2 regions of the Pontibacillus sp. ALD_SL1 genome follow, and region 2 is predicted to be linked to the other one. Evidence: riboswitches for the same ligand, from Rfam matches in the RefSeq annotation. Region 2 holds a riboswitch; the other holds the start of a gene.

Region 1 (3,418 bases), 660 kb from region 2:
TTAAATCTTCCGGAAGCTCAATCGTATAGTAAATGGCATTGGAGTCTTGTTTCTTATTCGTAATTGTTCCGACACCATCTACGTGCCCTGAAACCATATGACCGCCAAAACGACCATCTGCTTTCATTGAGCGTTCCAGGTTCACCTTGCTCCCTGTTTTGATCTCACGCAAATTCGTTGCATGAAATGTCTCAGGCATTACATCAAACCGCGCTTCTGAGGAAGTAAAATCCGTTACCGTTAAGCATACGCCGTTAACGGATATGCTATCCCCAAGGTGGACATCTTCTAAGACGGTTTGAGCCGTTACCGTGATTTCCATTGCTTCTTGTCCTTGTTTGATTCCTTTTACAGAACCCATTTCTTCTATAATTCCAGTAAACATCGTTTCACCTCTAACGGTTAGGTTTTGATACGATTTTCAAGTCGTTGCCAAGATGAACGACCTCTTTGATTTGAAGGTTTAGAGCTTCTCTGAGGGCCTTGATTCCTTGACCGCCAACCGGCGTTGGGGCATCTTGACCTCCGATCATTTTAGGAGCGATATAGGTAATGACCTGCTGTACAGAACCTGCTCTCAAGAATGCATCATTTACTGTCGCTCCTCCCTCAACATAAATGGAGGTAATCCCTTTTTCTCCAAGCAGATGGAGAGCCTCTTCTACGGTTACACGTGAATGGGCTACAGTGAGGATATCCACATGTGGAAAAGCTTTATATTTTTCTCTTTGTACTTCCGTAACGTTATTGCCTGTTACTAACCAAGTTGGGGCATCGGGGTTTTGAATTAGGGGTGTTTCAACAGGAGTGCGCAAATGCGTATCCAGTACAATGCGAATAGGATTCTTTCCGCCATCAGGTAAACGCGTCGTCAGCCTAGGTTGATCTTGAATGACCGTGTTTACACCGATTAAAATGGCATCGTGTTTATGACGATCATGATGGACATCGTCCCTCGCATCTTCACCTGTGATCCACTGGCTCTCACCCGTAACCGTTGCAATCTTCCCGTCTAGAGACATCGCATTCTTAAGAGTCACGTAAGGTGTTTTCGTTGAAATGTAGTGGTAAAAGACTTCATTCAAATCATCAGCTTGTTCTTTTAATACATTGATGATGACTTCAATGCCTGCTTTCTTCAGCCTCTCTACACCTCGACCAGCTACCTGTGGATTCGGATCAAGAGTCGCAATAACAGCTCGTTTAACACCTGCTTCTACAATCCGGTCTGCACAAGGTGGAGTTTTGCCGTGGTGACTGCAAGGCTCGAGCGTCACATAAATGGTTGCTCCCTCCGCATCACTTCCCGCCATGTTCAATGCATGGACTTCAGCGTGCGCATGCCCTGCTTTTAGGTGAGCCCCCATACCAAGCACCTCTCCATTCTTAACGACAACAGCTCCAACGGCTGGATTTGGTGAAGTCTGGCCTTGGGTAGCCTGGGCCATTTCTATGGCTGTTCTCATATACATATTATCCTGGTTCACATTCCCACCTCTTGTCTAATTCCATATAAAAAACCCTGAGGAAGATACACTTACCCCAGGGTCTAAATTGAGTGTTTAAAAACGGACATACGTCCAGAATTTTCTGACTACTGCTGATTTTATACTTTTCACCAGTAAAGTCTACTCCTATTCCTTCTCCCATCCGGACTTTAACCGTCGGCTCTGGTTTCTCACCAAATCAGCCGCAGAGCATGCTCTGCGGGTCGCGGGCTAGCAAGACGAAGCTTGATCACCGCCGGTTGGGATTTGCACCCGACCCCGAAGGAACTATTCGATTATCAATATTCCATTGTACACTTACACTATAATTTATTTTACAATCTCACGCAACGAAAAAACACCCCACCATGCGCTTTATCACACTAAAGTACCAATGCGTGCCAGGCACGCTTCACTATACTAAAGTTAGACGTTATTGAATCGAGAGTGTTGGTTCAAGCGAGATCTTCACATTGCCTTGTACCGCTCTTGAGATCATACAGCTTGATTCCGCCTTTTCAACAAGCTTCTTTAGCTTCTCAAACTGAGCGTCAGTCGCCCCTTCTTTTAGAGAAACTACAGGACGGTGAATGATTTCTTCGTATGAAATGACACCTTTCGTTACATCTACAATCCCTTCTGAGGTCATGCTCATCTCATGAAGAGGGAGTTCAGCGCGTTCAATCATTGCGCCAAGTGTGATGATATAACACGTTGCTGCCGCTCCAAGAAGCATTTCATCAGGGTTCGTACCGACTCCTGGTCCATCCATCTCTGGCGGAATTGAAATTTCGGTTTTCAATCGATCTGTCTCTATTTGACCAACAGTATTGCGCCCACCGGGCCATTCTGCTGTGAGTTGAAAAGAATGCTTTGGCATGGTGCTGCCTCCTTTAAGAGTAAAACCTAACTATACCCAACGTACCACACCTCCCCCTCAAAACAAAGCCACCCGCTTTACCACAGTAATGACCTGAAGGGTGTCAGACACCCTTCAGGTCTCTAAAGCACTGACGCGTGCCAGACACCCTGCAGCCCTCTAAAGCATCAACGCGTGTCCGGCACGCTTTAGCCTACTAACGTAAGACAGTGTAAGGAGGGTGCTGTATAATGGGTGTAAAGTTTCGTGAGAGGGTGTATGGATATGGAGCGGTATGATGTAATTGTTGTTGGGGCTGGGTTTGGAGGATTAACGTCAGCTGCAAGGCTTGCTAAAAAGGGATATTCGGTTGCTGTGCTTGAAGCTTCTAATGAGCTTGGTGGTTGTGCTGGTAAATTCGACCGCCATGGTTACCGCTTCGGTGCTGGCGCTACCGTTGGGATGGGGTTTGAAGAAGGTGGTGTATTAAAACGATTGTTCGAAGAGCTTGAAATAGAACTACCTCCTATGACCTCTCTTGAAACGATCATGAACATTTATACACCAAATGATACGATTCGTTACTATCAGAAAACAGACCAATGGTATCAAGAGGTCGACAGAGCATTCCCAGCAAGCAGCCAACAAGTGAAACGATTTTATGAAGAGGTCTTTAGGATCGGATCTCGCATTGATAAGCTGCTCTTAGATCTACCCGTATTCCCACCAAACCGGTGGAAAGACTGGCCAAAGCTTCTTAAATACGTGAACCCCAATTCAATCGCACTCACTCCATACATGACTCAAACGGTAATGGATCGGCTTAAATCATATAACCTTCATCAAAGTGAGACATTTATGTCCTTCCTAAATGGACAGTTAATGGACAGTGTTCAAACGACTGCAGACCAATGCCCAGCTTTTCTTGGATATGCAGCCCTACAAACGTTTCATAAAGGCGCTTTTTCTGTAAAAGGAGGCCTTGCCACTATAGCCGAAAAGTTGGCGGAGTCCATCAAGGCGAATGGCGGAGAGGTTCTACTTAGAAGACCGGCCCTCCATATTACCCCAA
Region 2 (3,418 bases):
CTTCCAGTTTGAGGTGAAAGATTTACTTCTTGCGACGGTAGATACTTTTTTAGTGGCCGTTACCACTAGTATACTAATTATTTTAATCCGCAAGTACAATAAGGTTAGTTCATGGCTCCTTGTGCCATACCTCCTTTGGACAACGTTCGCTACGTATTTAGCATTTACTTTTTATAGGTTAAACCCAACCGAAACATTTCTAATGTAGGTAAGAAAACCTGCATTGCCTTTGTAAACGGTTAACAAATCCATTAAAATGTATGAAGAAGTTATTGATTCTATTTAAACTTCTTGTTTAAATAGAAAAAAGAATCATGTTAGAGTAATACTCTAGGGAGAATGACGGCCCATGAATAAGGGTATAGATAAGGAAACCCTTGGCCTGAATCTTGACACAAACGAAAACAAAACTCCATTACATTTCACTAGGAAGGGGAACTTCTCATGGCTGATGAAAATATGAGCAAAGATTTAGTTAATGCTGCATTTGAAAAGAAAAATGCAGAAGAAGAACAACAAGAAGAAGTAAAAGTAAAAGAAGAAGATAAAGCAACCGAAGGGGATATCATCACCTTCCAAAGAAACGGCCAACAGTTAGAAGCTGTTGTCACTTCTTCTAAATTAGAAAATTCCGTTGTCTGCGACATGACGATTATGGACGATTTTCACGAGCGTAATTTAGACTTCGAGAAAACCGTTGTCGCTCATACAAATTACAGCATCAAACAACGTCGCGACGTTTAGATTCAACTCTAAAGAGCATCACACTCCTCAAGTGTGATGCTCTTTTTTATCAAACACCGTATTTGAGACGGTCCGTTACAGAAAAGGCTCTCCCCTTACTTATAAGAACATATTTCCTTTCCTTCGCATCTGGCAAAGATGGGACTGGAAACTGTGTGACTCCTATAGGAGAAAGATGTCGACGAGACCCAGCACCGAACGCAGTGAGGGAGAAAGCTCTAAAGTTCAACGAAAACCGCCACGTCGTGAGGGACCGCCTGCGGAAAGCGAATAGTTTCCCGGCCCACCTTACTCCACACACTAGTGTTAACGGAACATTCTCTCAGCTTCGAGTATTCAAATATACAAAAAAAGTCCCCTGCATCATCGCGTGCAAGGGATTTCTATATATATCTATTGCTATGCAGCTTTTATTGATTTCGTTTGTTTCTGTTCAAACCATGGCCTCATTTTAACGAATAACGGAACAAAGAGCATTCCTACGATAATGCCTTTCACGGCATTAAACGGCATAATAAACGCTGTTACATAGGCCATTTTTGATCCTGCTACTTCAAAGCCCATCAACCATGTGTAGGCTGGTAGGATTACAAGATAGTTTAACACAGACATACCGAGTGTCATTACAATTGTCCCCGTCACTAGACCAGATACTACACCTTTCACACTCTTGAAACGGTGGTATAGCAAGGAAACCGGCAAGATAAACATAACTCCCGCTAAGAAGTTTGCGCTTGCCCCGATCGGATCTCCACTTCCTAGCATAAAGTGAAGGCCATTTTTCATAGCCTCTACAATAATACCGGCTACCGGTGAAAAGATTAATGCTGCAAACAAGGCTGGAACATCGCTAAAGTCCACTTTCAGAAACGCTGGCAAAAATGGTAGCGGGAAGTCCAACAGCATTAGTAATAGTGATATGGTGCTCATTAACGAGAGCGTAATGAGCTTGAATAATTTGGATGACTGACCTCTTGGTTTCATCATCGATCTCCTCCTTCATCTTTACTCTCGATTCACATCCCAGATGAAGGTGAGCGAATAATCTGCTATAGTGCATTCCATCAAAAAATCCCTCAAGCATAAAGGTCGCTTCAGGGGTTGATAAAAGTCCATAGAGAAATAAAGGTATCATATATACCTATTTTTCGCTCTACATCTTCTCCCATCCAGACTGTAACTGTCGGTCCCGGATTCTCACCAGGTCCACCGATCGGTACACACACGTACCAAGCGGGTCACGGACTTAGAACACCAAGTGGGTCCCTCACCGTCGGTCGGGAATTTCACCCTGCCCCGAAGATGGAATCGTATTTAGTTGAGTACAATTCTCATTATAACTGCTAATTGAGAATTTGAACAGTAAAATGTTTCACAAAATGAACATCCATTCATTTTTCTTTCTCATTCACTTTTCCATTGCTATTCCCAAGGTAAATATACTCAAGCACTATAGTATATGCCAGCTTGCTATATGGTGAGCAGGATCTTGATTATTATAGTATTTTAATATCTGTAATCGCACGAATGTCTATCGATAATTCAGACTTGCATGCTAACTTTATAACTCTAAGTTTCTTATTCCCCGCCTCAAGAGCAGAAATTTTTACACTTTCTTCACACAACGAGTCTCCATAAAAGTAACGAAGTTGAACTGGAAGAGAATCGTTCAAGGCTCTCCTTACTAAAAAATCAACTTCAACAGCCTTATCCATTTCGATCAACCCTTTTTTCACCCGTTCATCCTCTTTCCAGACTTCTTTCAACGTTGCAATGTGCTCTGTTAACATCAAGCTGGTCCACTTAATTGTCCCCCGGTATTGACTATTACTTTCTTTCTCCATAACTATCCCTCCATAAAAAAAGAACATATGTTCTCATTATACATATAATCCTTTCAAAAAAACACCTGATATTAAAATTTAAAAAGGAAAGACCCCGAATCACTTCTGTGGTGACTCGGGGTCTACTATCCCTTGTTCTTGATCAATCTTCTAACGGGTTGAGACTTTCCTGACCTGTCATATTTTCAATCATCGTAACGAGAAGATCAATTTCTTCATCAATGTCCTGAAGACTCGCTGTCTCGACTGGTGAATGCATGTATCTTAGGGGCAATGATACGAGACTAATCGGAACACCTTTCCCGGTCAGACGCATCTTATCGGCGTCGGTACCAGTCATACGGGGAGTGAGTTCATATTGAACGCTCATCCCTTTAGACCTCGCAGCTTCTTCTAATAAACGATTTATCTTAATATTGATTGGCGCACCTTTCGCTAAAACAGGGCCACCTTCTAGCTTAATATCTCCGTGCTTGTTCTTATTCACATGTGGATAATCTGTCGCAAAGGTTACGTCAACAGCAATCGCCATGGTCGGTTCAAGGCCAGCGGCTGCAAAATACGCACCACCCATATTCGTTTCTTCGTTCACAGTGCTCGCTGCATATACACCAACATTAATATCCTTCTCAGACAGCTTCCTCAATACTTCTGCTACAATAAAGGCACCGGTACGGTTATCCAACCCGCGCCCTGATATGTACCTGTCCATCATAATTTCTGGTTCACGCTTATACACAGCAAGATCACCAATTTGAACGAACTTCTCCATTTCCTCTTTGGATTTAGCTCCACAGTCAATAAATAGATCATCAAGGCCAAAATCACCC

Evidence for each region. Region 2 has a riboswitch for FMN ahead of IMZ31_RS15050 (ECF transporter S component). Riboswitches for the same ligand answer to the same signal wherever they lie in the genome.
Region 1: another riboswitch for FMN. It lies ahead of ribD (bifunctional diaminohydroxyphosphoribosylaminopyrimidine deaminase/5-amino-6-(5-phosphoribosylamino)uracil reductase RibD); the one in region 2 lies ahead of IMZ31_RS15050 (ECF transporter S component).

What each region holds. Positions count from the first base shown of each region.
Region 1 is NZ_CP062974.1:3,626,957-3,630,374, forward strand. It holds gene ribE (riboflavin synthase) at 1-385, opposite strand, end outside; gene ribD (bifunctional diaminohydroxyphosphoribosylaminopyrimidine deaminase/5-amino-6-(5-phosphoribosylamino)uracil reductase RibD) at 396-1,466, opposite strand; FMN riboswitch at 1,635-1,778, opposite strand; gene IMZ31_RS17995 (OsmC family protein) at 1,921-2,367, opposite strand; gene IMZ31_RS18000 (phytoene desaturase family protein) at 2,632-3,418, shown strand, end outside.
Region 2 is NZ_CP062974.1:2,970,157-2,973,574, forward strand. It holds gene IMZ31_RS15040 (TspO/MBR family protein) at 1-208, shown strand, start outside; gene IMZ31_RS15045 (YkvS family protein) at 445-744, shown strand; gene IMZ31_RS15050 (ECF transporter S component) at 1,144-1,731, opposite strand; FMN riboswitch at 1,898-2,052, opposite strand; gene IMZ31_RS15055 (YolD-like family protein) at 2,241-2,588, opposite strand; gene IMZ31_RS15060 (M20/M25/M40 family metallo-hydrolase) at 2,731-3,418, opposite strand, start outside.